Regions from separate parts of the Stenotrophomonas sp. 78350_Sma genome, predicted to be linked through region 1. Evidence: predicted binding sites of a transcription regulator. Region 1 holds the regulator's gene; the other holds the start of a gene.
What was found. Region 1 encodes FliA, which starts transcription of late flagellar genes. Its sites were predicted from a motif close to TAAAGTTTNNCNNNCNNNGGCCGATAA; they were not measured.

Region 1 (15,423 bases):
CGAAGCCGCGGCCCTGTTCACCGGCACGCGCGGCTTCCACTGCGGCATTCAGCGCCAGGATGTTGGTCTGGAAGGCGATGCCGTCGATGACCGAGATGATCTCGGCGATCTTCTTCGACGAGGCTTCGATGGCCGACATCGTGCTGACCACCTGGCCGACCACTTGACCGCCCTGCGAGGCGACGCCATGCGCGCCGATGGCGAGCTGGTTGGCCTGGCGGGCGTGCTCGGCGTTCTGGCGCACGGTGGAGGTCAGTTCCTCCATCGAGGCGGCGGTTTCTTCCAGATTGGCGGCCTGCTGCTCGGTACGGCGCGACAGATCACTGTTGCCCGAAGCAATCTCGCCGGCGGCCAGGGTGATGCTGCTGGCGCTGGCCTGGATCTGGCCGACGATCTGGGTCAGCTGTGCAACGGTGGTGTTGGCGTCGTCACGCATGCGTGCGAACACGCCGTTGAACTGGCCGTCCATGCGTGCGGTCAGGTCGCCGGCGGCGATCGACTGCAGCAGCTGCGAGAGCTGGCCGAGGTTGCCGTCGGCCACCTGCATCATGCTGTTGAGCTGCTCGATCATCACGCGGAAATCGTGATCGAAACGCTGCGCATCACCGCGCTGGCTGAAGTCGCCGGCGGCGGCGGCCGAGGCCAGCTGCTGGATCTGCGTGTTGATGGCCAGCAGGCTGGCCTTGGCCGCATCCATCGACTCGTGCAGGATCGCGCGGCTGCCCGGCAGGCGGCGTGCGTCCGGGGCAAGGTTGCCGGTGGCGTACTGGTTGAGCACGTCGATGGCATCGCGGATCGAGTCGAGATGCTCGAAGATGACCGTGTTGATGCCGCTGGCCAGCTGCCCGTAGACGCCCGGGAAGTCTTCCGGAATGCGGTGGCTGATGTCCGGGCCGGCGTGCATCTGCGCCATCAGCTGGGTCTGCTCGGAGAAGCGGCGCAGCATCGCGGTCATGTCGGCGGTGGCCGCCAGCATGCGGCCGGCCTCGTCCTTGCCGGTGCTCTGGGTGGTGACGCTGAGGTCGCCGCGTGCGACGGCCTGGATGGCGTTCACGGCCTTGCCGAGCGGGCCGACCACGGCGCGTGAGATGACCACCGCCAGGGTTGCGGCGACCACAACCAGCAATACGACGGCGGCAATGATAGCCAGCATGCTGTTGCGGTGGGTGGCATTGGCGTTGTCGATCTTGCCCTGCATCAGCGAGCTGCTGTACGCGCCCAGTGCCTTGAGGTCTTCAAAGGCTTTGCGGCGCAGTGGGCGCGACTGGTCGTCGGAGATCTGCCGTGCGACGACGCCATCGCCGGCGGTGGCCGCTTCGCGCAGCTTGGCATTGGCTGCGAAGTAGCCATCGACGTCGGCCTGCACGGCGCGGTAGAGCTCGCGCTCCTTGGCGCCGGCCGGCAGCTTGGCGTACGCGGCCAGCTGTTCGCGCACGACGGCGGCGGTGTCGTCCATGCGCTTGTTGTAGTCGGCCACCTTCTCGGGCTGGTCCAGCATGCTCAGCTGGGCCAGCTCATAGGTACGGAACTCACCCAGCTGCGAGCGCACTTCGCCGAGGTACTGCACGGACGGAATATCGTTGGAGGCCATGGCGCTCAGCTGCGCGTTGGCCTCGGACAGGCGGACCAGGGCGAAGGCACCCAGTACGACGGTCATCAGGGTGGTGAGGGTGAACCCCACGGCCAGCTTGCGGGCGATGGGCAGATCGTGGAACCACTTCATGCAGGGTGCTCCAGGTGGGCAGGGCGCCGGCGTCGTTGCGTCGGCTGGGGGTGGTTGCAGAGCGAACGGTGGTGCCCGGTGGGGGTTCGGTGACGGCCGTCAAAGCGAAATAGCGGCGCAGTTCGGATGGACTTTATGGACGCAGATCACATTCGGTTGCGTAGGGATGACGGCGCGAAAGTGCCGCCGTGGCGGGGCTTGCGCTTGCATGACGTAGTTGCGCGCGAAACCTTCGCGTCGACGGAGTTCACGGAATGCAGGGCGCAGTGGGTTGGGGTCAGATCCCTTGGCAGGGCGCGCGCAAACAAAAACCGCCGCCCCGAAGGGCGGCGGTCCAGTACACGCCTGCAGCGTGGATCAGGCGGCCTGCGGCATCCGCAGCGAGCGTACCAGGCCGCCGATGTCGACGATCAGAGCCACGCGGCCATCGCCGAGGATGGTGGCGCCGGACACCCCGCCGATGCGGCGGTAGTTGTTCTCGATGTTCTTCACCACCACCTGCTGCTGGCCGACCAGCTCGTCCACTTCCAGTGCGATCTTCTGGCCATCGCCTTCGACCACCACCACCAGCGATTCGCTGCCCGGTGCGCGGTTGCCGTAGCCGTAGTACTCGCTCAGCGAGAGGATGGGCAGGTACTCGCCACGTACGCGCAGCACGCGGCCTTCGCCGGCCATGCTGCGGATGTCCTCGGCCTGCGGCTGCAGGGCCTCCAGAACGTAGGCCAGTGGCAGGATCAGCGTCTCGCCCGCCACCGCTACGGTCATGCCATCGAGGATGGCCAGGGTGAGTGGCAGGCGGATCAGCGTGCGGGTGCCGGCGCCGAGGCTGCTTTCGATCTGCACCTCGCCACCCAGCGCCTGGATGTTGCGGCGGACCACGTCCATGCCGACGCCGCGCCCGGACAGGTCGGTGACCGCATCGGCGGTGGAGAAGCCGGGTTGGAAGATCAGGTCCCAGACCTGCGAATCGGTCGGGTTGTCCGGCACCGCCAGGCCGCGTTCGGTGGCCTTGGCCAGGATCTTGGCCCGATCCAGGCCGCGGCCGTCGTCGCTCACTTCGATGACGATGTGCCCGCCCTGGTGCGATGCGGCCAGGGTGATCGTGCCGGTCTCGTCCTTTCCCGCACCGCGACGCACGTCGGGCATTTCCAGGCCGTGGTCGATCGAATTGCGCACCAGGTGCACCAGCGGATCGGCGATCTTCTCGATCAGGCCCTTGTCCAGCTCGGTGCCTTCACCGACGGTGCGCAGGCGCACCTGCTTGCCCAGGCGGCTGGACAGGTCGCGGACCAGGCGCGGGAAGCGGCGGAACACCGCATCGACCGGCAGCATGCGCACGCCGATCACCGCTTCCTGCAGGTCGCGGGTATTGCGTTCCAGCTGGTCCAGGCCGGCGAACAGGCTCTCGGCGTGGACCGGGTCCAGCGCGTGCGAGACCTGCTTGAGCATGGCCTGGGTGATGACCAGTTCGCCGACCAGGTTGATGAGCGCATCGACCTTGTCGACGCTGACGCGGATCGAGGTCTCGGCTTCCTGGCTGGCAGTGCCGCTGGCAGCGGGTGCGGCAGGCGCTGCCGGTGCGACGGCAGCAGGTGTGGAAGGGGCTGCTGCAACGGGTGCCTGGGTAGCCAGGCTCGGCGGCGCTGCCGGACGGATGTCCAGCTCGCAGTCGTCCAGTACCCAGGCGAAGGTGTCTTCGATTTTGCTGCGCGGCACCTTGCCGACCAGGCCGAGGTCCCATGCCAGGTGGGCCTCGAGCGGGTCGAGCTGGGCAAAGCCGGGCAGGCGCTCCATGCGCGCGGCCACCTGCAGCGAACCGAGGTGTTCCAGTTCGCGGATGATGCGCAACGGGTCGTTGCCGCTCATGAACAACGACGGTGCCGGGGTGAAGCCGATCTGCCAGGCTTCCGGCGTATCGTCCACCTTGGCTGCGACAGCGGCCGGCGCGCTCGCTGCGGCCTGGCCGGAGAGAACGGCTTCCAGGCGTGCCTTCACCGCGGCAACAGCGGCGGGGTCGGCGGCCTGTCCGTGTTCGGCTTCGCGCAGCAGGGCGCGCAGCACGTCCACCGATGACAGCATGGCGTCGACGGCGTGGCCTTCCAGGGCCCGCTTGCCGGCACGCAGCTCATCGAGCAGCGTTTCCAGCACGTGGGTCAGGCCGGCGATGGCATCGAAGCCGAACGTGCCGGCGCCGCCCTTGATGGAGTGGGCGGCGCGGAACACCGAATTGATGATCTCCGCGTCCTGCTGCCCCGATTCCAGGGCCAGCAGGCCAGCCTCCATCGCGTCGAGGCCTTCGCGGCTCTCCTCGAAGAAGGTGGCGTGGAAGCGTTGCAGGTCCATGCTCATGGCAGTGGTGGTCCGGAAGCGAAGAGGGGGAGCGGTGCGGGGCGATCAGCCCAGCACTTTCTGCACGGTGGCGACCAGCTGTTCCGGATTGAACGGCTTGACCAGCCAGCCGGTGGCGCCGGCGGCCTTGCCTTCGGACTTCTTGTCGGCGGCCGATTCAGTGGTCAGCATCAGCAGCGGGGTGAACTTGTAGTCCGGCAGCTGGCGCAGTTCGCGGATCAGCGCGATGCCGTCCATGTTCGGCATGTTGACGTCGGTGACCACCGCATTGAAGCGCTGGCCCTTGGCGCGACCGAGCGCGACCGCGCCGTCTTCGGCTTCTTCGACGGCAAAACCGGCCGAGGTGAGGGCGAAGGAAACCATCTGGCGCATCGACGCCGAATCGTCCACCACCAAGATACGTGCGCTCATGCAGCGTTCTCCACAGATTTCAGGTTGTCATGGGTTACGTCCAGGCCCAGGGCCTGGGTGACGCCCAGCAGGCGTGCGGCGTCACGGAAGGTTGCGGTGCAACCGTGGAAGCCGGTGCCCAGGCCTGCCTTGCGGCGGGCCTGCACGAATGCACACAGCACCTGCACGGCGGCCGTGTGGATGCGGGCGACCTGGCTTGCATCCAGGGTCAGCTCGCCTGCCTGCGCCACCAGCGGGGCGAGGCGGTTCTTGAGCTCGGTGCTGCTCTCGATGCCGAGATCCTCACCCAGTTCGACAGTGCTCATCGTTGCTCCGGACAAACGGTTCCGTGATCCATAACGGCACCCCGGCAGGGTTCTTTAGGGGAATCGACGCGGTGCGTCGTTGCGGTCGCTGCTGAAAAGGGGACGGAGGGGATTAAGTCGCAAATTCCCGCGTCCCTCTGCGACTGCCAGTAGCAACGGCGACCGCGCAGTGGGGACGTAAGGTGCTGATCCAACGGATCAACTCCTTGCGTCCCCGACATTCACCGCGTCGGCGCAAAGCGCCGAGCCAGTTGCGACTTAATCCCCTCCGTCCCCTTTTTTTCCGCTCAACTCAACAGCCGTGTGGCGTCCAGCAGGATCATCGGGCGCTGGCTGACCCGGGCGACGCCGCGGAACAGATCATTGGAGATCTGGCAGATGCGGGCGGTATCCGGGGGTTCGATCTGCGAATCGGTGAGGTTGGCGACATCTTCCACGGCCGACACACGCAGGCCGATGGTCTCGCCATCCTCTTCCAGCACCACGATGCGGGTCTGGGCATCGTCTTCCGCCGCCGCGGCGCCGAGGTGCAGGCCGAGGTCCATTACCGGTACCACCTGGCCACGCAGGTTCATGATCCCGAGCATCGCCGGTGCGGTGCCGCGCAGCGGCAGCAGCGGCACCGGCAGCACGACCTCCTGCACCTTCAGCAGTTCCAGTGCATAGGCCTGGGTGCCGCAGCGCAGGCGCAGCCAGCGCGAAGTACGCTCGCCGGCGCGACGGTTCTGCGGATGCGGACTGCTGGCGGGCTGGTGCGCCTGTGCCTGCAGCTCCTGCCAGGTGCCGGGACGGCTGGTGGCCGGAGCATCCACGGCAACGCGCGGGGGCGGCGCGGCGGCGGCGCGTGCTGCTGGGACAGCCGGAGCGGGTGCAGGGCGGGGTGCCGGGGGTGCGACCACGGCCGGTGGCGGCGTGGGGACATCCTCGCCTCCGGCGGCGGCTTCGAATGCTGCCTGCAGGCCAGGGCTGTCAGTGTGGGCGAGGTGATGGCTGTCGGCCGCGTCGGTCTCGAAGATCACTTCGTCGGGCAGGTCGTCCCAGGTGGGCTCTGGGCCACTCGTTGCCGCCGGAGCTGCTACGGGCTCCGTTTCGTGGATTACCTCATCGGGCAGGTCGTCCCAGATCGGTTCGCGCTCGGGAGTGGCGACCGGCATTGCGGCGGCCTCGAATGCGGCTTCCAGTGCTGCGTTGTCCTCTGCCGGGGCAGCGGCAACAGTCTCCGTTTCGTAGATCACCTCGTCCGGCAGATCGTCCCAGGTCGGCTCGCGTTCGGGTGCAGCAGTGGCGGCCTCGAATGCGGCTTCCAGTGCTGCGTCGTCCTCTGCCGGGGCGGCAGCAACAGTCCCCGTCTCGTAGATCACTTCTGCCGGCAGATCTTCCCATGTCGGCTCGCGTTCGGCGTCCGCTGCAATCGCCGGGCACGCTTCGTCGCTGGCCGGCGGCGGTGCAGCCGGTGGCGCCACGGCAATCGCTTCGCCCAGCAGTTCGTCCAGGTAGTCGTCCAGTACACCGGTGCTGTTCATGCGGCCTGCTCCAGCGCGCGGGCATCCTCGCCGAGGACCCAGTTCAGGGCGCGGCGGTAGGCGGCCAGGCCACGGCCCGGGTAATCTTCGCCGACGCTGGGCAGGGTGAGGCCTGCGGCATTGCTGATGCGGGTGTCGATCGGAATCGCGTCTTCCCACACCCGGGTGCCGTGACGATCCTGCATGGTGCGCAGCGATTCGTTGCCGGCGCGGGTGCGGCGGTCGAACAGGGTCGGCAGGATCGAGATCGGCAGGGGGCGTCGGCGCGAGCGCTCGACCATCTCGCCGGTGCGGACCATGCCGTCCAGGCCATGCAGGGCCAGCGGCTCGGCCTGGGTGGGGATGATCAGGCGGTCGGCGGCGGCCAGCGCGTTGATCATCAACAGGCCAAGGGTGGGGGCACAGTCCAGCAGGATGTAGTCGTGCTGGCCCTGGTGACGCGCCAGTGCGTTCTGCAGGGCCAGGCCGAGGCCGGGTTGGTTGGCGCTGCGGCGCTCCAGCGTGGCCAGCGCCGACTGCGCGCAGACATAGTCCAGGCCGTGGATGTTGCTGGCATGGCACAGGCTGGAAAGATCCGCCGGCGGGGCGCCGAACAGTTCCAGTACGCCGGCCGGCGGCGGATCCACCGGCACGCCGAAAGCGCGGCTGAGCGAGGCATGCGGATCGAGGTCGATCAGCAGCACGCGATGGCCAAGCGCGGCCAGGCCACGGCCGAGGGCGAGGGTGGTGGTGGTCTTGCCGACTCCGCCCTTCTGGTTGGCGACTGCCCAGATGCGCATCGGTTTACTCCTTCATTGCCGGGGGAACGGCGGCGCCGACACGGCTGCCAGCCGGCACCGGCGGCAACTTCACCGGTGCGATGGGGGAGGTGGGGGCGGCAGCCGGAGTTGCGGCGGCTTGTTCGGTGGCGCTGTTGTCGGCGGCGCCGGTGGCCGCATTGAGGCGCTGGCCAAGTGGATCCACCGAATGCGAGGTGTCGGCCAGGATGATGACCATCACCCGGCGGTTGCGGTTCCGCCCCTGCGCGCTGTCGTTCTCTTCGCGCGGACGGAACTGGCCATAGCCGACCATTGCCAGTCGCGACGGCTGCACGCCCTGGTCGGCGAACAGGTGCACCACGCTGGCTGCGCGTCCAGCCGACAGCTCCCAGTTCGACGGGAAGGTGGCGGTGGCGATCGGCACGTTGTCGGTATGGCCTTCCACGCGCACGCTGTTGGGCACGTCACGCAGCACCTCGGCCAGGCTGGCCAGCGTCTGTCGTGCATGCACGTCCAGCGCGGCCGAGCCGGTGGGGAACAGGATGTCGCTGTTGATCTCCACTTCGATCCACAGTTCGGTGCGGCGCACGCTGATCATGCCGCGGTCGATCAGTGGCGCCAGCGCGGCGGTGAGGCGGTCGGCGATGCTGTTGAGCTGGCGCTCGGCACGGGCGATCTGTTCCTGGTTGTGCACCGAAACAGGCATGCGCATCTGCGAGGCCATCGACGGCAGCAGGGTCGGGTCGTGCGAGGGTGCCGGCGCGGACGGGCCGACCTTGGTGCCGGACTTGATCACCGACGGGCTGTCCCAGCCGCCGCCCTGCACCTGCTTGTTGCCGACCTGCACCGGGTTGATCGTGCGCGGCGCACCACCAAAGGCATCGGTGAGCGCGTCGGCCATGATCCGGTACTTGCCCTCGTTGACCGAGGAGATCGCGTACATGACCACGAAGAAGGCGAGCAGCAGCGTCATCAGGTCGGCATAGGGGATCGCCCATGCTTCATGGTTGGCGTGCTCTTCGTGGTGCTTGCGGCGGGCCATGTCAGTGCAGGAAGCCGGAGAGGTTGGTTTCGATGTTGCGCGGGTTCTCGCCCTGGGCGATCGAGATCAGGCCTTCGATGACCATCTCGCGATCGCGGGTGTTGTGCGAGATCACACTCTTGAGCTTGGCCGCGATCGGCAGGAACAACAGGTTGGCCGAGGCGATGCCGTAGATGGTGGCGGTGAACGCAGCGGCGATGCCATGGCCCAGCTTGCTCGGGTCGGCCAGGTTCTTCATCACGGCAATGAGGCCGAGGACCGCACCGATGATGCCCAGCGTGGGTGCGTAGATGCCCATCGCTTCGAAGACCTTGGCGCCGGCCTGGTCCTGGTGTTCCTGGCTGCCCAGTTCGATCTCCAGCATGTGACGCATCGATTCGGGTTCAACGCCGTCCACCAGCAGCTGCAGGCCCTTGCGCAGGAACGGGTCCTGCTGCGCTTCCACCTGCGATTCCAGGCCCAGCAGGCCCTGGCGACGGGCGATGTTGCTCCACTCGACGATCTGCTGGATCAGTTCGCGGCGATCACTGTGTGGCGGGCGCACGACCCAGCGCACGATCTTGAAGGCATGCTTGAACACCGCCGGCGAGGTATGCAGCAGGATCGCGGCGACGGTGCCGACGATGACGATCACGAACGCCGCAGGCGACCACAACGACGCCAGGCCGGCGCCCTTGAGGATGCTGCCACCGACCAGCGAGGCCAGGGCGAGAAAGAGTCCAATGAGGCTGAGTCTATCCATGGTTCCGGTATCGGCTTGTATGAATGGGACTTGAGACACCGGGAGAGCGCGTACAGACGGTAGTCACAGTTTTCGGGTCGCTGGGCCATGCCCGGCGGGGTTTCAGCGTATGCCGTCCACGTCCAGGATCAGTGCCATGCGACCATCGCCGATCAAGGTTGCACCGGCATAACCGCGCAGGCCGCGCAGGGCTTTGGGTAGTGGCTTGATGACCACTTCCTCGCGCCCGCGCACCTGGTCCACGACCAGTCCGAAGCGCGCTTCACCGGCCTGCAGCACCACGATGGTCAGCAGGGTCGACGCGGCGGGCGTCACATCCAGCCACTGGCGCAGGTCGACCAGCGGCAGGGTGTGCGAGCGGCGATCGAGCACGGCGCGGCCATCGAACCAGCCCAGCGAGGTGCGCGGCGCGTGAAGCACTTCCATCACGCGTGCCAGCGGTAGCGCGTAGACGTCCTCGCCGGCCTGCACCAGCAGGGTCGGCAGGATCGCGAGGGTGAGCGGCACGCGGATCAGGAAGCGGCTGCCACGGCCCAGCTCCGACTGGATCTGGATCTGGCCGCTCAGTTCGCGGATGCGCGACTGCACCACGTCCATGCCCACGCCACGACCGGAAATATCGGTGACCTGCTGCTTGGTCGAGAAGCCGGGCAGGAACACGAGATGCAGGCATTCCTCGCTGCTCAGGCGGGCAGCGGCCTCCGGGTCGATCAGGCCCTTCTCGCGCGCCTTGGCACGCAGCTTCTCGGGGTCGATGCCGGCGCCATCGTCCTGCACCTCGATGCTGACGTAGTCACCTTCCTGCTGGGCGGACAGGCGCACATGGCCCATCCGCGGCTTGCCCTGTGCTTCACGCAGATCGGGCATTTCCACGCCGTGGTCGATGGCGTTGCGGACCAGGTGCACCAGCGGGTCGGCCAGCGCTTCGACCAGGTTGCGGTCGAGCTCGGTCTCGGCACCGACCAGCTCAAGGTCCACTTCCTTCTTCAGCGAGCGGGCGACGTCGCGGGCGACCTTGGGGAAGCGCGAGAACACTTTGCCCACCGGCTGCATGCGGGTACGCATCACCGCCGACTGCAGGCGCGCAGTGGCGATGTCCAGCGTCGATACGGCGCGATCCAGCTCCTCGTCGCGCAGGCGTGCACGGAGGGTCTTCAGGCGGTTGCGGGAAAGCACCAGTTCGCCGATCAGGTTGACGATCGCATCCAGGCGCTTGGTGTCCACGCGCACGGTGTGCTCGGCCTCGGCCATCGGCTTGGCCGCTGGCTTGGCTGCGGGCGCCGGGACAGGTGCCGGGCGCGGTGCTGCGGCGGGTGCCGCCGCGATGGCGGCAGCAGGCTTCGCGCCTGGCGCAGCACCGCCGTGCAGCTGGTCCAGCAGGGCTTCGAACTCGTCTTCGCTGATCAGGCCGTCGTCGGCCTTCTTCGCTGGCGCGACCGCGGTCGGCGCGTTGCCGCCGTGCAGCTGATCGAGCAGGGCCTCGAATTCGTCGTCGGTGATCAGATCGCTGCCGCCTGCCGCAGGCGCGGCCGCAGCGACCGGCGCGGTAGTGCCACCGTGCATGTCGAACTGCGCGATCAGGTCCGGCGGCGCATAGCCCGGCTCGGTACCGGAGGACACGGCGTCCAGCATCGACTGCAGGTAGTCCAGCGACTGCTGGGCGGCGTCGAAGTGGTGGGCCTGCAGTACCGCCTGCCCGGCACGCGCGATGCCCAGGGCTTCTTCAGCGGCGTGGCACAGCTCGACCATGGCGGTGACGCCAAGGAAGCCGGCGCCGCCCTTGAGCGTGTGGTAGCCGCGGAACACCGCGTTGAGTTGCTCGGTGTCCTGCGGTGCCTGCTCCAGCGACACCAGCTGTTCGCCCAGGCGATCCAGGATTTCCTGGGCCTCGATGATGAAATCGGCAGTGATGTCGTCGGATACCGCGCTCATGCTTACAGCCCCAGATCCGACAACAGGTCGTCGGCGTCGTTCTGCGAGACCGCGTGGCGGTCCAGTCCCTTCAGTGCCGGCCCGGCCAGTTCCGGATCGGTGCGATGCTGTTCCGGCGGCAGGCCAAGTGCGCCAAAGCCCTCGTGCACGCGGCGGACGATGCCGACCACGCGACGGATGATCTGCCCGGTCAGGTCCTGGTAGCTCTGGGTCAGGGCGATCTCGGTCAGGTTGTGGCGGATGCGCTCGAGCTGCGTGTCCTGGCCCGGCTGCAGGCCTTCGGCGCGCAGCTGTTCGGTCAGGCTGCGGCATTCCTCGGCCAGGTCCAGGGTGCGGTGCGTGGCCTGTTCGGTCATCGCCACCACGTGGTCAAGGCGTGCGCAGGCGTCGTCCAGCTCACCGGCCTCGCTGGGTACGGTCGGCAGTTCACCCAGTGCCTGTCCCAGCTCGCGGGCCAGCCGCGAGAGGCCGCTCATCATCGGCTGCGTACGCAGCGCGACCAGTCCGTCGATGCGTTGCCGCCAGGCGGCTTCGTCACCGGACTCCAGGGCGTCCAGGGCTTCCTGCAGGCGCAGGGCGAGGGCGTTCTTGTCGACCGTGGTATCCATCAGGCGCTGGCCGCCAGGCGTTCGAAGATCTTGCCGAGCTTCTCTTCCAGCGTCTGCGCGGTGAACGGCTTGATGATGTAGCCGTTCACGCCGTTCTGGGCGGCTTCGATGATCTGCTCGCGCTTGGCTTCGGCGGTGACCATCAGCACCGGCAGGGTCTTCAGCTTGGCATCGGCGCGGATCGCCTTCAGCAGTTCGATGCCGGTCATCACCGGCATGTTCCAGTCGGTGACCACGAAATCGAACGGCTGGCTCTGCAGCAGCGACAGCGCGGCATGCCCGTCCTCGGCTTCGGCGGTGTTGGTGAAGCCCAGATCGCCCAGCAGGTTCTTGACGATTCGACGCATGGTCGAGAAGTCGTCGACGATCAGGATGCGCATGTTCTTGTTCAAAGCAGAGTTCCTTTGTTGTTCATTCCGGGCGGCCGGGGGCAGCCGCCTCGGGCATGTTCATTCTTCCAGGCCGGCGTCGGCGGCCTCGAAGATTTTCAATCGGCCACGCAGGCGCAGTACCGCCTGGCCGTGGATCTGGCAGACCCGCGACTCGCTCACGCCGAGCACCGCGCCGATCTCCTTCAGGTTCAGTTCCTGCTCGTAATAGAGCGAGAGCACCAGCTGTTCGCGCTCGGGCAGGTGGCCGATGGCCTTGCCCAGTTCGCGGCCGAACTCGCCGCGCTCCAGCACCTGCTGCGGGGTCGGGCCGCCCTGGGCGACGGTGTCCAGCTCGCCCTGGTCCTCGATGCGCGACTCCAGGCTCAGCACCTGGCCGCGTGCGGCGTCTTCCATCAACCGCAGGTATTCGGGCAGCGGCATCTCCATCGCGGCGGCCACTTCGGTGGCGCTGGCGGCGCGGCCACTGCTCTGTTCCAGGCGGCGGATGGTGGCGGCGGCATCGCGGGCACGCCGGTGCACCGAGCGCGGCACCCAGTCGCCACGGCGGATCTCGTCGATCATCGAACCGCGGATGCGGATCGAGGCATAGGTTTCGAACGAGGCGCCCTGGTCGGCGTCGTAGCTGCGCGAGGCTTCGATCAGGCCCATCATGCCGGCCTGGATCAGGTCGTCCACTTCAACGCTGGCCGGCAACCGCGCAGCCAGGTGGTGGGCGATGCGCCGCACCAGGTCCGAGTGCTGGGCGATGACCTCGTTGGCCGCCGAGCGCTGGACCTCCCGGTACTGGGCTGCGCCTTTCATGCGGCCACCCCGCGCTGCTTGAGGATGCGCTCGAGGAAGAACTCGACGCCGCCACGCGGTTCGGTCGGCGCCTGCCAGCGTGCGGTGCGGCGCGCGATCTCGGTGATCGCCAGCGCGGCCGGGCTGGACGGATAGGCCTTCACCACCGGCTGCTGGCGCTGCACCGACAGGCGCAGCCAGTCATCCTGCGGCACGCAGCCCAGGTAGTTCAGCGAGACATCGGCGAGGAACTTCTCGCAGACGCGGGTCAGCTTTTCGTACAGCACGCGGCCCTCGTTCGGGTCGCGGACCATGTTGGCCACCACCTGGATGCGGTCCACGCCGCGCTCGCGCGAGAGCACCTTGATCAGCGCATAGGCGTCGGTGATCGAAGCCGGTTCGTCACAGACCACCACCACGGTGTCCTGCGCGGCCTGGCAGAAGGTCAGTACGCCGTCGGTGATGCCCGCGGCGGTGTCGACCACCATGATGTCCAGTTCACGTTCCAGCTCGGAGAACACGTTGACCAGGCCGACGTGCTCGGCCGGGGCCAGCTCGGCCATGTGCCGGCGGCCGGATGCGGCCGGCACCACCAGCACGCCGTTCGGGCCTTCGACGATGACGTCGTCCAGCGAGCAGCGACCGGCGACCAGGTCGGCCAGCGTAAAGGTGGGGTTCAGCCCCAGGATCACGTCGATGTTGGCCAGGCCAAGGTCGGCGTCCAGCAGCAGCGTGCGCTTGCCCATGCCGGCCAGTGCCACGGCCAGGTTCGCGGACACATTCGTCTTGCCCACGCCGCCCTTGCCGCCGGTCACGGCAATGGTGCGCACAGGGCCGAGCGGCTCGCTGCGGGTCGCCGACAGCGGGAAGGTCTTGGTCAGCTTGGCGTACTCACGCGACGGCATGGTTCAACTCCGGGTTGCAGGGCATATCGGCCGCTCGGCGCAAATCTTCAAGGCGAAGTACAAGATTGGCTGCACTGGCCCGGTGCAGGTCGTCCGGAACGTCCTGGCCATCGGTCACCCAGGTGATCGGCAGGGCGTGGTCCACGGCCACCGACAGGGCGTTGCCGAAGCGGCCGGTCTCGTCCAGCTTGCTCAGCACCAGGCCCTGCAGGTTGGCGGCGCCGAAGCGGCGGACCACCTCGTCCATGTCGCCGAAGCTGGTGTTGGCCGGCAGCACCAGCAGGGTGCGCACCTGGCGGGCGGCGCGCAGCCACTGCAGCTGGGCGGCCAGTGCGCGGTCGCGCGGGCCCAGCCCGGCGGTGTCGATCAGCACCAGCTTGTAGTCCTTCAGGCGTTCCAGCAGCTGGTCCAGGTCGGTGCCGCTGTTGGCTTCGTGCACGGCGATGCCGAGCTGGCGGCCGTAGCCGTACAGCTGCTCGCGGGCGCCGATGCGGGTGGTGTCGGTGGTCACCAGGGCGACGTCACGCGGCGCGTGTTTCTCGGCGAAGCGCGAGGCCAGCTTGGCGATGGTGGTGGTCTTGCCGGCGCCAGTCGGGCCGACCAGGGCGATCACGCCGCCTTCTTCCAGCGGGTCGACCGGGGCGATCGGCAGCTTGCGCGAGATCAGCCCCAGCATCAGGCCGCGACCACGGTGGGCTTCGGTCTCCAGCGGAATCTGCATGGCCACGTCGCGGGCCAGGCCGGCATCAAAGCCGTACTCGTCCATCAGGTCCAGCGCGGTGGCGCGTACCGGGCAGCCGCGCAGGCGCTCGTCGGTGAAGCGGTTCATCTCGCGCTCGATCACCTGGCGCATGCCGGCCACTTCCTGGCGCAGCTGGCGGATCTCGGCGTCGTCCTGGGCGACCACGGTCAGCGTCGGTGCCGGGGCCAGCACGGGGGCCGGACTGGCTTCGGCGACGGCTTCGAGCGCTGCCGGTTCGCTGGCGGCGATGTCAGGCTGGACATCGGCCATGGCAGCGCCCGGCAGCGGCGGCGGCTGCACGGCGGGGGGCACGCTTTCGTGATGCGTGTCGTGCGGCGGGTCGATCTGGAAGCGGGCGCGGTTGGCCGAAGCGGTGACGGCCGGGCCCGGTGCGACGATGGCCTCGGCGAACGGGGCGAAGATCTGTTCGGGCAGCGCCGGTTCGTTGACGGCGGCGCGCGCCAGGGTGGCTGCGAAGCCGGTGCTGCCGCGGGTCGGCACGATCTCGTCGGCGCTGTCCAGGGTGCGGCCGGTGGCACCCACGGCCGCACGGGCGAGGGCGGCCACGGCCGAGGTGGTGGCGGCCACCGGCTCCGGCGCCGGGGCAGCGCTGCGGCGGCGGGTCACCGCAGCGATCACAGCATCGGCGGCGGTACGCGGCTTGGGTGCCGGCGGAGGAGCGACGTCACGACGCGAGGCTTCCAGTGCACGCTGCACGGCGCTCTCGTCGTAGTTGGCGGCGGCGACGATCTCGATGCCTTCCTCGATCCGGCGGTTGGACAGGATCACGGCGTCAGGACCATGTTCCTTGCGCACCAGGTTCATGGCCGAGCGCATGTCGGCGGCGACGAATCGTTTGATTTTCATGCTGTGGTCACGGGACGAAGACGGCGGGGTGGCGGTCGGAGAACTCGGGTGGTCGGTGGTCTGCACGGTGCGGGTTCCCCTTGGTATCTGTCTGTTGCGTTGGTTCGAAAGTGGTGTCTGTTTTCTGGCGCATCGGCGGGCGGCGTCAGCTGATCGTTCCGACCAGCTTCAGGCGCTTGTCCTCCGGCACCTCGCTGTAGGCCAGGACCGACAGCGACGGAACGCTGTGGCGGACCAGGCGCGCCAGCGCGGCGCGCACCGGGCCCGGTACCAGCACGACCGCCGGCTCGTTTCGCGCTTCCTGCTTGCTGACACATTCGGCCAGGCTCTGGTGCAGTCGCTCC
Region 2 (15,423 bases), 1.8 Mb from region 1:
CATGGACATCCCGCCACCGCACGGATTCAGCCGGTGCGGTAGCGGAACTGCGCACCCTATCCTAAAAACAAGGCGGGTGGGTGACGGTGCGCCCCCTGGCCGCAGGGCCATAACGCACTGAGCGTCACATTTTTGACGCTGCAGGGTGGATACCTGAACCGGCCGGCCGGTATCATGTAATCGTTTTCCCACAAGGACGTGTACGTCAATGAACGCAGTCGACCTCTCCCGCTTCAGCCCGAAGTGGCAGTTCCGCTTCAACTTCTTCCAGCAGCACGGCGCGCCCAAGGAACCAGGCTTCAAGCAGGCCTGGAAGGCGCTGTCCTTCGGCGACCGCCTGAAGGTCAACATCAACTTCTTCGCCTTCTTCTTCGGCGCCATCTACCTGTTCATCCTGGGCATGTGGCGCAAGGCGCTGGTGGTGATCGGCATCAACATCGCGCTGGCCGCCGTGACCCTGTTCCTGCCCGACATCGTGGCCCGTGCCGTGTTCATCGCCATGAACTTCCTGGTCGCTTCCAGCACCAACTACAGCTACTACCTGGAACAGGTGAAGGGCCGCGCCAGCTGGAACCCCTTCGAAGGCATGTTCTAGAACCGCGGCAGCGGCCGGCCCCGACCGGCACAACGACGAGCAGAAACGACGACGCCCGGCCTTGGCCGGGCGTCTTCATGTGCACTCCGGCCAGCGTCAGGCCGCGCGGCGTGCCGTGGCCATCGGCTCGGCCTGCAGGCGGAAGCGCGAGACCGCCACGGCCAGCTGCTCGGCCTGTTCTTCCATCGCACGCGCGGCGGCACTGGCTTCTTCCACCAGTGCGGCATTCTGCTGGGTGGTCTCATCCATCTGCACCACGGTCTGGTTGACCTGTTCGATGCCGGCGGACTGTTCGCGCGACGCGGCCGAGATCTCGGCCATGATCTCGTTGACCCGTCCCACCTGGCCGACGATGGCCTGCATGGTACGGCCCGCACCGTGCACCAGCTGCGCACCGGCACCGACCTGCGCCACCGATGCGTCGATCAGTTCCTTGATCTCCTTCGCTGCGCCCGCCGAGCGTTGCGCCAGCGCGCGCACCTCGCTGGCGACCACAGCGAAGCCACGGCCCTGCTCACCTGCCCGCGCCGCTTCCACCGCCGCGTTCAACGCCAGGATGTTGGTCTGGAAGGCGATGCCGTCGATCACCGAAATGATCTCGGCGATGCGCTGCGACGATGCCTCGATCTGCTCCATGGTCTGCACCACCTGGTTGACCACCTCCCCGCCCTCGCTGGCAACGCCAGCGGCGGAACCGGCGAGGGTATTGGCCTGCAGCGCGTGGTCGGCGTTCTGGCGCACGGTGGAGGTCAGCTCCTCCATCGAAGCGGCAGTCTCTTCCAGGTTGGCGGCCTGCTGCTCGGTACGACGCGAGAGATCGCTGTTGCCCGCAGCGATCTCTCCCGCCGCCAGGCGGATGCTGGCGGCCGACTGCTGGATCTGCCCGACAATCTGGGTCAACTGCTGCACGGTGCTGTTGGCATCGTCGCGCATCACCGCGAACACGCCATGGAAATCACCACGCATGCGTGCGCTGAGGTCGCCGGCGGCAATCGCGCGAAGCAGCGTCGACAGCTCGGCCAGGTTGTGATCGCTGACCTGCATCATGATGTTGAGGGTCTCCACCATGCGGCGGAAATCGTGGTCGAAGCGCTCGGCATCGCCGCGTACGGCGAAGTCGCCGGCCGCCGCGGCGGCAGCCAGCTGCTGGATCTGCTCGTTGATCGCGGCCAGGTTGATCTTGGTGGTGGCCATTGCAGCGGTGAACACCGCCTTCTCGCCCGGCAGCGCTTCCATGTCCACGCTGAGGTCACCCACCGCGTAACGCTGCATCACCTCGACCAGGCGCTGGGTGACCGCATTGCTGGAGGCCACCAGCTGGTTGCTGTCGGCCACCATGCGGCCGTACTCGCCGGGGAAGGCAGTAGCGTCCATGCGGTAGCTCAGCTCGCCGGCATCGTGGCGGCGCGCCATTTCCGCCTGCGCGGCCATCACCGCCTGCAGCTGTCCGCGCATGCCCTGCATCGCCTCCAGCAGGCGGCCCACTTCATCGTTGCTGCGCGCAGGCAAGGTGCTGTCGAGCTTGCCGGCGGCAACGTCACCCGCCACTCGCACCGCTTCGGCCAACGGGCGGATCGCCAGGCGGCGCAGCAGCACGTAGACGCCTGCGCTGAGGGTCAGCGCGGCCACCACGCCAACCAGCAACGTCAGCCACAGCAGCTGGCGCGCCTCGGCGACGATCACCGCATGCGGCATCACCACGCCCAGTGCGAAGCGCTGCGGGGCATTGCCTACGCGCAGCGGCACGTACACGCGCACATTGCCGGCCGCGTCCGGGGTGAAAGCCTCGAACCTGCGGTCGGCGGCGATGTCGGCCAGCATGCTGCGGGTCAATGCATCGCTGCGCGGCTTGCCGATCTCGGCAGCGTTCGCCGAGGCGAGCACCACGCCGTTCGGTGAGAGCAGTTCGACGCGACCTGCGCCCATCGGCTTCAGCGTGGCAAGGTGCTTCTGCAGCGCCGCCAGCGAGAAGTCGACGGTGAATACACCGAGGAACGTGCCGTTTTCGATGATCGGCGAGCTCAACGTGCTCATCAGCACCTGCTGGCCGGCGATGTCGTAGGCATAGGGTTCACTGACCTTGGGCAGCTTGTCGCGGCTGGGCACCACGTACCAGTCGGCCGAACCGTCGGCGGCTTCGGTGTAGTCGGTCATGGTCGACTGCTGTGGCTTGCCGTCATGCCAGGCCCAGTAGCTCATGTAGCGGCCGCTGGCATCGTGCATCTCGGTATTGGCGAATTCGGCATCCTTGCCATCGAAGGTATCGGCCTCCCACATGGTGCTCTTGCCCAGCCATTCCGGGTGGGTACGCAGCTGCTCACCGAGCACGGCCGCCAGGCTGGCGCGATCAGGCACGTCCCCCCGCGCACGCTGGGCGAGCACGGCTTCGACCATGGCATCGTTGCTGGCGAACGCCGTGCCCAGGTCGGCGGCGACCTGGCGCGCTTCGGCGTTGGCCTCGCTGGTCATGGTCTGGCGCGAGGCATCGATCAGGCTGGCACTGGCCTGGCGATAGATCAGGAACGCCGTCAGGCCGAAGCACAGCAGCGCGATGACGGCGGTGCCCAGCATCAGCTTGTGGGCGATGCTGCCCGGACGGCGGGCAGCGGCGGAACGGGAAGAAGGCATGGAGGGGTCCGCAAGGCAGTTCAGGACGACCGGCACCGCGAGGGCACCGCGCAGGCGCGCGATCCATCGCGCAGGCCACCGGCCGCCGGGACCCGCCCGGCGCAGGAAGCGCACCGGGTTAGCGGCCGCCTGCCAACGAGGTTGAGGCGACCGCACGACACATTCCTGAATGCACTCAGGGACGGGACAGGAACCCGCCCCGGCGCCCCCTATTCGGCCACCCGATCCTTGATCCACTCCGCGCGCGGCAACACCTCGATGCTGCCTGCGGCGTACTGCTGCAGCACAGCGTCCGGCCCGAAACGCGGCTGCCATCCCAGCTCCCTGCGAATGCGGGCGCTGTCATAGACGCGGTCGACGCTCAGCGGCAACGGCCAGCCACGGCGCTCGAACTCGGCCAGCAGCTGCGGTACGCGCCGGGCCAGTACGTTGCGTGGCTGGGTGGCCAGTTCCAGGCAATCCTCGCGCCGGAACGGGGTCGCTGCGCAGGCGATGTAGCGGGCGAAGGCCGGCCCCTCATCCAGCAGCAGCGCGGCATGGGCACTGGCCACGTCACGGGCGTCGATCCCACGATGCAACCGGAACATCGCCATCCGTTCCGGCGGCTCCGGGAAGCAGCGCCCCATCCGCAGCACGCGCACGCCGAAGTCCGGTGCGGCCGCAGCTTCAGCCAGGGCCTCGGCCTGCAGCTTGCTGCGGTGATAGATCGTTCGCGGCAACGGCTCGGTATCCTCATCGATCCAGCGGCATCCTCCTGCCACCACTGCGTGGCCGTACAGCGCGGTGGTACTGGTCAACACGAACCGCCGTGCACCTGCCTCCCGCGCCGCCTGCAGCAGGTGCGCAGTCGCGTCCACATTGATCTGCTGGAACACCGCGTCCGGTACCAGGCCAACGTGCGGCGCATGCAGGGCTGCGGTATGGATGACCGCGTCGACGCCCTGCACCGCGCGCACGACGGCTTGATGATCGGTGACATCGGCAATGATGCGCGTGGTGGCGAACGGGCTGCGGTCCAGACCAACCACTTCATGGGCAGCCGCCAACGCGCCGAAGATCGCGCGCCCGATCCGCCCGGAACTGCCGGTCAACAGAATCTTCATTGAGTCCATTCACTCGAAGCGCCCGGGAACTACCGGGATGCTTCGATTCTAGGCATGCAACGGCGCATCTGCGATAGGACAACCGCGCAACCGTGCGTTCATCTTGACGACTTCGGCGGAGCCAGCAGTTGGCGCGCGATGAACAGCGGGTCGTCGCCGCCTGCCACGTCAGGCGCGACACCGGTCCGTTCCCAGTTTTCACCGGTGCGCAGATTGATCGGTTGCCGATCCGGAATGCTGATCTGATAGCCATCGGGCAGCAGCACAGGATCATCGAACATATGTGCGGCACCACCACTGCGGCCGCCGACGATGCGCGCACGTCCCAGGGCCTGCAGCGAATACGCGACGAACTCGGCCGCCGAGCCGGTGCGGCGGTCGATCAGTATCACCAGCGGCTTCAGGTACAGCGGAAGGCTCGCTGGCGGCAGCGGCACCGGGGTACGCCGGCCACGTTGCTCCAGCGCCTGCACTGCAGTGACACCTGGCTCCAGCAGGGTCCGCACCAGCAGGTCGGCGCTGCCATCATCACCGCCCCCGTTCTGGCGCAGATCCAGCACCAGACCCTGGGTGTCGGCCAGCAGGGTGAACGCTGCCGCCAGCCTGGGCCTTGCCAGATCGAGCGGATAGAAGGTGCTCAGGCGCAGGTAACCGAGATTGCCTTCCAGCACCCGCACCTCGCGCACGCCCGCACCATTGCTGCGTGCATCCGCACGCCAGGCCATCAGCCAATCGTCCTGGCCGGCGCCGGCCTCCACCCGTTCCACATGGAAGTGGCCGTCGAACACGTCCAGATCCTGGTTCAGGCGCGCACTGAAGCCCTTCGGGTCCGTGCAGCTGTCCACATAGCGCTGCTGGGTGGACCAGCCACGCACCGCATCGGCGATGCGTGCGCCTTCGGCCACGTCCAGGTAGTGCGCCTCTATTGCCGCAGCCGCCGCCTGCAGCACTGTGTCCTGGCCCGGGCAGGACGCTGCCAGCAGCGTGCCCAGCATCCACGAAACCACCATGACTGCCCCCGCATTGATGATATGTAAGCGCTTATATATCATTGTGGGCATGGATCTCCAACTTGCCAGCCTGGGCACCCTGCTGCGCGCCCTGCTCGATCAGCTCGACCCGGCGGTCGAGCAGGCCTATCGCGACCTGCAGCTGGACTTCCGGCCGCGCTACACCCCCGTGCTGCACACGCTGATGGCGCAGGGCCCCTGCCGCATCAAGGATCTGGCGCTGGCCTGCGGACTCAGCCATTCGGCACTCAGCCAGACGGTGGCCGCGATGGTGCGCGACGGCTGGCTGCACGCCGTCATCGGCGAAGACAGCCGCGAGCGCATCCTGCAGCTGAGCCCGCACGCACTGCAGGCACTGCCGGTGCTGCAGGCGCAATGGCAGGCCACCGCACGCGCCGCACGCAGCCTCGATGCGGATCTCGGCCAGTCGCTGGAACAGGTGCTGCGCGAGGCTCTGCAGGTTCTGGAGCAGCGGCCATTCGCGCAACGACTGCGCGACGCCCGCCGGCGCTGACACTGCGCCGTCGCCGATGTGTCGCCTCTTCGAGGACGGCAACTCCCGCTGCGTTCGCCTGAATGGCCACGTCATCGACCGCGTGCGCACATGGCGTGAAGGCCACGGCGAGGATGGCGACCTGGACTTAGCACGCGTTGGCCAAGCATGGGCGCTGCCGTTGACGACGGCGCCGACCCTGCAGCAGGAGACGTCCCATGACCGACCAGAATCACCGCTCCAACCGGGGCTTCGCCTCGATGGACCAGGACAAACAGCGCGCGATCGCCGCCAAGGGCGGGCGCGCGGCACATGCCTCCGGCAATGCGCACGAATTCAGCCCTGACGAAGCGCGTGCTGCAGGCCGCAAGGGCGGCGAAGCGATCAGCCGCGACCGGCAGCACATGGCCGCGATCGGACGCGAAGGTGGGCACGCACGCCACGCCAATGCACGCCAGCAACAGCAGCAGATCGAGCACGGTGCAGAGGATCCACACCCCCAGCAGCGGTGACCCCGCGCGGTCAGGCCGGGGCGCGCTGCCGATACAGCCCAAGCGCCACAAGCAGGGCCAGCGCACCCGCCGCCGCCATCGCCCAACCGAACCCGCTGGCCATCGCATTGCGGTACCACGTCAGCACCTGCGGCGTGGCATGCATCGAGCCTGGGTGCAGGACGAGTTCACGCGCCTGCGCAACAAGCCGCTGCTGCCCTGCGGCCTGCGCGCAAGCGGTGAACTGCTGTACGGCACGCTGGCCCATCAGGCTGCCCAGCAACGCGATGCCCAGGCTCATGCCTGCCTGGCGCAGCGCGTTCATCGTGGCTGAGGCAATACCTGCGCGTTCGGCCGGTGCGTTGGCCATGACTGCCATGCCGGTCGCCGGCACTGCCAGCCCCATTCCAATGCCAAGCAGCATCAGCACGGCGCTGGCATAAGCGCGCGAAGTAGCCGGTTCGAACGTGGCCATCACGCACAGCGCCACCCCGGCCAGGGTGTAGCCCAGCACCAGCGCGGCGTGCAGGCCGAGGTGGGCGACCAGACGACCGAACAACAGCGAGACAACACCCATCAACAGGAACTGGGGAGCCAGCTGTGAGCCCGCCAGCGCGGCACCATGTCCCTGCGCCTGCTGGAAGAACAGCGACAGGAAAAACAGGCTCGCATAGGCAGTGAAGCCCAGCACGAACGAGGCCAGGTTGAGCATGCCGAAGCGGCGGTCGGCAAACAGGTCCAGCGGCAGCAGTGGGCGTGCCACCCGCCGCTCGACGATGCCGAACAGGATCAGCCCGGCAGTTGCGGCGCCCAGCGCCAGAAGCGTCACCGGGGCCAGCAGGCCATGCTCGCCGATCGCGATCAGGCCATAGCACAGCGCGCCCAGCGCAACGATGCTGAGCAGCTGCCCGGCCGGATCCAGTGCGGCGTGCTGCGGGTGGCGTCGTTCGGCAATGCCCCAGGCGCCAAGCGCAAGCGCCAGCAGCCCCAAAGGCAGGTTGATCAGGAAGATGCTGGGCCAACCGGCGCGCTGCACCAGCGCACCGCCCAGCAACGGGCCGAGCACCAACGCCAGCGCGCTGAAGGCGGACCAGCCACCGATCACGCGCGCGCGCTGGCCTGGATCGGGAAATGCGTGACTCAGGATCGGCATCGCACTGGGAATCAACAGCGCACCTGCCACGCCCTGCACCGCGCGTCCGGCGACCAGGGTCGAAAGATCCTTGGCGCAGGCGCACAGCAGCGAGCCCATGATGAAGGTGGCGACGCTCAGCAGCCACATCCGCCGATGACCGTAGCGATCCCCCAACGGACCGGCTGACAGCATCAGCGCCGATAGTGCGATCGCGTAGGCGTTGATCACCCACTGCAGGCCTGCCATGTCGGTCTGCAGCGCCTGCTGCAGGGTTGGCAGTGCCACGTTGACGATGCTGATGTCCAGCGAAGCGAGGAACGTACCGAGGTAGGCCGCCAGCACCAGGGCGGGCCGTTGGAGGCGTTTCATGCGTGGATCCCGGGGGGAGGATGTGCGCGCATCCTAGCGATTGACTGACCGTCGGTCAATGACCGACGGTCAGTCAGTGTGAAGAGGCAGCTAGAATGGCGGCCGTCACACCCGGATACCGCCCACCATGCAGACCCCAGCTGTCGCCAGGCCTCGCACCAAGCCCGCCGAAACCCGCCAGGAGGAACTGATGGACGCCGCCCAGGCGTTGTTCCTGTCGCAGGGTGTGGACGCCACCACCATCAGCGACATCGTCGCAGCGGCCGACGTGGCCAAGGGCACCTTCTATACCTATTTCGCCTCACGCACCGAGATCCTGCAGGCGCTGGCGCAGCGCTACACGCGGCAGTTCATGGAAGAGGTCGAGCGGGCCGTGCAGCAGCACCCTGCCGGTGATGGCGCAGCGCGCCTGCGCGCCTGGATCCGCGCCAACATCGAGATCTACGTGCGCACCCACGCGTTGCATGACGTGGTGTACGCCAACCATCACCACCACCAGCGCGGCAACGCCGAGCGCAATGCGATCCAGCAGCAATTGCTGGGCATCCTCGAGGCGGGCAACGCCGCTGGACTGTGGCAGCTTCCAGCGCCGCAGGTCACCGCCTCGCTGATCTATGCCGGCGTGCACGGCGCCACCGACGACCTGATCGCCACGCCGGCACAGGATGCCGATGCGTTCATCGAAGCCGTGGAAGCGGATTGCCTGCGCATGGTCGGTGTTCCCGCAGCTCCGGCGCGCGGCGGCAGACGCCGCTGAAGCAACGCTCCCCGCTCAGGTGTGGGCGAGAATGTTCAACAGCCGCCCGAACGGGTCGCGGACGAAGAAGCGACGCACGCCCCAGGGCTCGTCGGCCGGGCCATACTCCAGCGGGATGCCGGCCGCGTGCATGCGGTCCAGCACCTGCTGCAGGTCGTCCACTTCAATCGACAGGTCGGGCACCGCGGTGCCGGAACCCCCTTCGCTGGCAAAGCTCACCTGCGCCAGCGCACTGCCCTGCCCGCCATGGGTGACGATCCAGCCATGATCCATCACCACCGGCATGCCCAGCAGTCCGCCATAGAACGCTGCGGCACGCGCCGGGTCAGGCGTGGCGATGTTGGCGACAATACGTTTGACGGCCATGTGCAGCGGCTCCGGTGCGATTTCCCATCCTCGCTGCTGCGTGCATGGCCCGCAAGCGGGCTCAGCCCACCAGACGCCCGCATCGCCATCTGAGGCGATCGCTGAAACAGAAGAGCCCCGTCGATGACGGGGCTCCACGTACGGCTCAAACGGCGCGACTCACACGCCCATGCACAGATCGACCACGCAGGTGTTGTACGCCTGTTGGCATTCACCGGCATCGGTGCCACTGGCCAGGCACATCTGATAAGCCCGCCAGCAGGGCTGGTCACAGGGCTCGACTGGCCCAGCCACCGCCACCGAACCGGTACACGCCAACGCGAATACCGCCACTGCAATCACCTTCCTGATAACACGCATCGCCATCACTCCTTGATAAGCCTGGTGAGCCCAGGCCGGCCCACGTTAGCGAGGACATGGGGAGACGAAGTGAAGCCCACTGTCACGCACACTTAACCCGTTCACAATTTTCCTTTCACATTCATGGGGGATATCGCCACGGATTGGCGTTAACGGCCTTGTTGTCCGTCCATCAAGGAAGTTGCCCGATGAATCACCCGCTGCACGGCCGTTCGTCCCACTCCCGCTCCCCGCTGCACAGCCGCCTCGCCCTGGCCGTGTCCAGCGCCCTGTTGCTTGCCGCTGCATCGCCCGCCATGGCCAGCGAAGCGCTCGACGCATGGCAGCAACAGCGCCAGCTGCAGGCGGCCTGGGCACAGCCCGACGTCAGCGCGCCTGCAGCACCTACGGCCACCACGCCAGCGGCATCGCCCGCCCTGCTCGGCAATCCGGGCGATGCCGCCAGCTGGCGCAGCGATGAATTCAACGCCGACTGGGGACTGGGTGCGATGGGCGCCGACTACGCGTATGCCCGCGGCCTGACCGGCAAGGGCGTGCGCCTGGCGCTGTTCGACACCGGCTCGGCACTGGCTCACCCCGAATTCGCCGGCCGCAACACCTCCAGCATCACCATCGGCCCGAACTGTGCGTCACCGGGAACCGTCGGCGGTACCGGTGCGTGCAGCCAGACACAGGGTGATCGACCGGGAATCAACTACTACACGCTCGGCGCGGGCGTGCCGGCTTCCCTGCAGGCCACCATCATTGCCGCAGGCCGTGAATGGGGTTTCCGCTATGCCGACCACGGCACGCATGTGCTCGGAACCATTGGCGCCAACCGCAATGGCACAGGGATGCACGGCGTCGCCTTCGGTGCCGATCTGACGACCGCTCGCGTGTTTGGTGACACTTACTACGAGTGGAAGCCTCAGACGGGCGGAGGCTACCTGCCTGAAGCTGTGGAACGGACGGACCCCGATGGTGCTGCAAGGCTGGACATGTACGCGCAGCTGCAGGCGCAAGGCGTGCGTGCCATCAATCACAGCTGGGGCATCTCCACCCGGAACATGACCGTGGCCGCACTGGATGCCCAGTACGCACGCATCGGTGCCGGCTACGACGTATACGGAAGCATCTACAAAGACAGTGCGAACGCCCCTGCTTCGCAGTTGATCCAGGTCTGGTCGGCCGGCAATGGCAGCGGCGCCGTCGCGGGTATCACCGCGGCCTTGCCGCGCTGGAAGCCGGAGATCGAGCCTTACTGGCTGGCCGTCGCCAACGTTCGCCAGCCCAATGCAGCCAATGGCGAAACCGACTACGTGATCAACGCAGGCTCGAGCATCTGCGGCGCTGCCGCCAACTGGTGTATTTCCGCACCGGGAACGGCAATCCTCAGCACCATCGTTTCCGGTGACATCCAGGGACGGCTGGAGAAGACCGCAGACTACGTCCGCCTTCTCATCGACAGCCAGAATCCCACGTACGACTACGGCCGGAAGACCGGCACTTCCATGGCTGCCCCCCATATCACCGGCGCACTCGGCCTGTTGATCGAGCGCTTCCCCTATCTGGACAACGCCCAGGTGCGCGACGTCCTGCTGACTACCGCGCGCGATCTCGGTGCCGCTGGCGTCGACCCGATCTATGGCTGGGGCATGGTTGACCTGCGCAGGGCCATCGAGGGCTATGGCTCGCTGCGCGTGGATACCAACGTAGAGATGAACCAGAAGGCCGGCGGCCTGAAGGTGTGGGAAGGCGATGCCTGGGACGACTGGACCAATGACATCGGCGGCCCTGGCAAACTGACCAAGTCCGGCATCGGCTGGCTGCGCCTGAGCGGCGACAACAGCTTCAACGGCGCGGTGCTGCGTGAGGGTACGCTGGAGTTGAACGGCAGCAACACCCTCACCTCCGCGGTCGATGTGCAAGGCGGCCAGTTCCTGCTCAACGGCAGCCTGGTCTCCACCGCACTCACCACCACGGGTGGCGTCAGCACGGTCAGCGCCAACGGCGTGCTGAAGGACAGCAACATGACCATCAACGGCGGCGTGGTGTCCTTCAATGGCATGCAGACCGGCGGCACCACCACGGTCGGTGGCAACGGCCTGCTGAAGGGTATCGGCACGTTGGGCAGCACCCGAGTGGACGGCACCATCGCCCCCGGCAATTCGATCGGCACGCTGACCATCAACGGCAACTACGTGCAGGGCGCGACCGGCGTCTACGCCGCCGAACTCGCGCCTGGCGGGCGCAGCGACCAATTGCACGTGACCGGTACCGCCACCCTCGGCGGTACCCTGGTCGCGTTGCCGGAACCGGGCATCTATTATCTCGGCGAGCAGTTCAACTTCATCCGCGCCGACGGTGGCATCAACGGCCAGTTCGCGAAAACCGACTTCAGCGCGTTCTCGCCGTTCCTGCAGTTCAGCCTCGCCTACGGGGCCAATGGCACCCGCATCGACGTGGCACGCGGTGCCTCGCTGGCCAGCGCCGCCACTACACCGAACCAGCGCGCTGTGGCCGCTGCGGCGGACCTGCTGGCAATCAACCAGGGCTTGCCCAAGCCGCTGACCCAGCTGTTCCCGCAGCAGGTCGGCGGCGTACTCGACGGCCTCAGCGGCGAACTGCACGCAGCCACGCCGCTCGCACTGGTGGAAGGCAGCCGCTACGTACGCGATGCCGCGATGTCCCGCCGTGCAGGTGCAGTCGCGCCGGGAGCCGATGCGGGCGACGCCACCGGCGCCTGGGTGCAGGCTCTGGGCGGCAACAGCAAGCTGGACGGCAACAGCAACACCGCCCGCACCGACGCCAACAGCAATGGCCTGCTGGTCGGTATCGACCGCGAGTTCTCCGGCTGGCAGGTCGGCGTGCTGGCTGGCACCGGCCGCACCGACGTCAAGCAGCAGGCGCGTCGTGCCAAGTCGAAGATCGACAACACCCACTTCGGTGCATATGCCAGTCACAACTGGGGCGGCTTCGGCCTCCGTGGCGGCGTCGCCTGGAGCAAGCACAAGGTGAAGAGCACCCGCGATGTCGACTTCGCAGGGTTCAGCGACAGCCTGAGCGCACGCTACAACGCGCATACCCGCCAGGCCTTCATCGAAGCCGGCTACCGCTTTGGCAGCCCGGAGGCCGGGCTGGAACCCTACCTGCAGGTCGCACGCGTGGAGGTGGACCTGAAGCAGATCAATGAGCGCGGTGGTGCAGCCGCCCTGCACGGCAAGGTAGATGACACCGGCACCACGGTCGCCACCGCTGGCCTGCGCTTCGACAAGGGCCTGAAGGCATCGTTCCAGCAGGACAGCTGGCTGCACCTGCGTGGTGGCGTGGGCTATCGCCGCGCCTCGGGCGACCGCAGCCAAGTGGGCAACCTCGCCTTCGCCAACAGCGGCACCACCTTCTCGGTCGAAGGCGCCCCGATTGCCGACAGTGCCGTGGTGGCCGAGCTGGGCCTGTCGGCGTGGCTGACTCCGCGCCAGCAGCTGGAGCTGGGTTACAGCGGCCAGTACGGCAGTGAAAGCCGCGACCACAGCGCCAACGTGCGCTGGTCGGTTCGTTTCTAGACGCGTGTTCTCTTGACGGTTTGGGGCGGCCTCAGGGCCGCCCCCTTTTTATCCACGCCCCAGGACCATGCGCGATACCCCTGGATCATCGCGTCCTGCATCCATCCGTGGAGCATCACGCGTGGATGAAGATCGACTGGAGCCGGGTCGCCCAACCATTGCACCCGGTGGAGTTGAAGGCCTCGAGCCGGACATTCTTCCCCGATGTCAGCGCTGCCAACGCCGCCGCGTAGGCTTCCTTTGCACCGGGCCGGGACATGTCGATTGCAAAAGTATCGGTATTGCAGAAAGCCGTACTCGAAACATGCACGTACACAATTCCCGCCGGGCCGTCCATGTACGGCCGCAGCGACAGAATCGTCATCTGATCGCTGGTGGGCTCCGCCTTCAGTGGTGCAGACAGGCACAAGGCCAACGTCAAGGCCAACCCCGCTCCCAATCTCCTGCGGAGACCCGGCGTCGCGTCATTCATCATCATGTAGTTCCCCTGTGGATTCAGACATCAGGCAGCGTCACGGCCCTCAGCTGCATTGTCCCCGAGATGCAGCCGTCGACACGCAACCCGACACGCAGCTTGTTCTGCCAGGCGATGAGCAGCATCGACACCATCTCCCTCTGCATCGGATGATCATTGAGAAGAATGAGGCGATTGCCACCACCACAATCCGAGCCCGCAGGAAGCACACCCTGCGTCACGAGGTAGAACCCTTCCCCGCCCCAGCCCGTTGCGACGGATACGATCCGATGGCCTTCCAGATTGTAAGGCTCTGCATTTGCCGTTGAGGCCAGGACAGTTCCCAGCACTGCCATCAGCGCCAACAACACCTTGCCGCCGATGGCGCCACGCAGGCGCGATACAGCACGTACTCCATCCATGTTGCTCGTTCCCCTGTCATGAATAACCGGTTTCCGCTGCGCTGCGGCACGTGCGGTCCGCTACGCTCAGCCCAGCAGCAGCTGGTACAGCAGGGGCACGATGTCGCCCTGCGGACGCTGGACATGCGAGACATCGGACACCGGCGTGCAGCTCCCCGTGGCGCCACAGGCAAGCACGCGATACGCATAGCTGGTGGCAGGGCGTGCCGCAGACGTCCAGTTCGCCGCGTTGCCTTCGTAGACCGTGGTCCAGGTCACCCCGTCCACGCTTTCCTCGACGACGTAGCGGACGGCAGAGGCCACAGGTGACCAGCCAACGAAGTCCTTCGCCGCCGGCGAATGCCGCATCGGCATCGCCGCCTTGGCGACCAGGCTCCCGCCCAGCGTGATGTAATCGGTCCGCTTGTCCTCGCGCTCGCTCGCCTGGTAGCGGAGGACGCCGGCGTGGTCGTACATCGAGGTGATCCGTCCGAGCGACGAATCCGTCTGCGTGCGGCGTCCGTCAGCGTCGTAACGGTAGCTCTCGGAACCTGCCGCCGTACGCAGCCGGTTGCCGAAGTCGAAGGCGAACTGCTGTCCGTTCTTCGCCCGCAGGTTGCCCTGCGCATCGTAGGCCAGGCCGACCACGGTCGCCCCTCCGCAACCGTTGATCTTCACGTTGGTCAGACGCCAGGCGTTGTCATAGCAGTAGTGATGGTCACGGCCGAGAATCGTCACGCGCGTGAGGTTGTCCAAGGCGTCGTAGCTGTAGCTCGCCGAGCCGAACATGGGTGAGGACGCCGAAACGAGCCGATCCAGCGCGTCATAGCCCAGATTACGGTTGCCACGCTGGTTGCGGCCCGTGGCACCGTCAGTGATTGCCATCACATTGCCGACCGCATCGTAGTCGTAGCCATCGCTGAGGATCCGGGTTGCACCAAGCGCGTCCTGGCTTACATCCGGCAACTGGCGCGCGTTCTGCACCATCGTGTGGACAATACCGTTGCCATAGGTGAACTGACGGATCGCCCCGTTGGGGTAATAGCCCACGCCAACGGCGTAGGAACCCGCCTGCCCGGCCTGTCCCAGCGCGTTGGGCGCATACGCGACCACGTTGCCGGAGGGATAGCGATGCGCGGAAAGGTTGCCCAATGCGTCGTAGGCATACCCCATCGCCAGCGCTTCGCCATCGGCGGGGCTCTGCACCTCACCGATGAGCAGCCCGCGACGGTTGTACGCATAGCTGTTGTGCGTCTCCACCCCGGCGTTCAACGTGGTGACCTGCTTGACCTTGCCATCGGGCCAGTAGCTCCAGCGCTGGTTGCCATTGCCGTCAGGGAACTGCAGCGATGCGAGCCGGTTGCGTGCGTCATAGGAACGCACCACCCGGCGCCCGCTCGCCGCGGCAATGTCCTGGTTGCAGTTGCCTGCATCGGACAGGTCCAAGCCCTGCGCGCTTCCAACCGGGTTCGATGCGGCGTCGTAGTCAAATACGGTTGCGCCGGTTTCCGGCTCGATCGTCTTGCACAGCCGCTGCGCCGCATCGTAGACATAGCGCCGGGTCGACGTCACCGAGCCATTGCCGGCCCTGCGGGTGATCGACGTCGGCTTGCCGAAGACGTCCCGCGGGATGTCCAGCACGGCTCCCTCTGCCAGTTCGATACGTACCGGCCAGTCAAGCTTCGCGGCATCTGCACCGGTGTAGGTCACGACAGTCGG

Region 2: a site for FliA is predicted at 3,342-3,368, ahead of ACZK4H_RS18810 (methyl-accepting chemotaxis protein). Genes of this name have one in related genera too.

What each region holds. Positions count from the first base shown of each region.
Region 1 covers NZ_CM151182.1:2,249,697-2,265,119, forward strand. The annotation lists gene ACZK4H_RS10460 (methyl-accepting chemotaxis protein) at 1-1,723, opposite strand, end outside; gene ACZK4H_RS10465 (chemotaxis protein CheA) at 2,081-4,072, opposite strand; gene ACZK4H_RS10470 (response regulator) at 4,118-4,483, opposite strand; gene ACZK4H_RS10475 (STAS domain-containing protein) at 4,480-4,788, opposite strand; gene ACZK4H_RS10480 (chemotaxis protein CheW) at 5,076-6,311, opposite strand; gene ACZK4H_RS10485 (ParA family protein) at 6,308-7,090, opposite strand; gene motD (flagellar motor protein MotD) at 7,095-8,111, opposite strand; gene ACZK4H_RS10495 (flagellar motor protein) at 8,113-8,853, opposite strand; gene ACZK4H_RS10500 (chemotaxis protein CheA) at 8,956-10,785, opposite strand; gene ACZK4H_RS10505 (protein phosphatase CheZ) at 10,788-11,393, opposite strand; gene cheY (chemotaxis response regulator CheY) at 11,393-11,785, opposite strand; gene ACZK4H_RS10515 (RNA polymerase sigma factor FliA) at 11,843-12,586, opposite strand; gene ACZK4H_RS10520 (MinD/ParA family ATP-binding protein) at 12,583-13,470, opposite strand; gene flhF (flagellar biosynthesis GTPase FlhF) at 13,457-15,079, opposite strand; gene flhA (flagellar biosynthesis protein FlhA) at 15,225-15,423, opposite strand, start outside.
Region 2 covers NZ_CM151182.1:4,082,114-4,097,536, forward strand. The annotation lists gene ACZK4H_RS18805 (DUF2628 domain-containing protein) at 209-595, shown strand; gene ACZK4H_RS18810 (methyl-accepting chemotaxis protein) at 692-3,223, opposite strand; gene ACZK4H_RS18815 (NAD-dependent epimerase/dehydratase family protein) at 3,433-4,326, opposite strand; gene ACZK4H_RS18820 (S41 family peptidase) at 4,425-5,336, opposite strand; gene ACZK4H_RS18825 (MarR family winged helix-turn-helix transcriptional regulator) at 5,386-5,850, shown strand; gene ACZK4H_RS18830 (KGG domain-containing protein) at 6,048-6,341, shown strand; gene ACZK4H_RS18835 (MFS transporter) at 6,352-7,824, opposite strand; gene ACZK4H_RS18840 (TetR/AcrR family transcriptional regulator) at 7,952-8,581, shown strand; gene ACZK4H_RS18845 (VOC family protein) at 8,597-8,947, opposite strand; gene ACZK4H_RS18850 (hypothetical protein) at 9,107-9,307, opposite strand; gene ACZK4H_RS18855 (autotransporter domain-containing protein) at 9,496-12,849, shown strand; gene ACZK4H_RS18860 (hypothetical protein) at 12,965-13,327, opposite strand; gene ACZK4H_RS18865 (hypothetical protein) at 13,345-13,725, opposite strand; gene ACZK4H_RS18870 (RHS repeat domain-containing protein) at 13,792-15,423, opposite strand, start outside.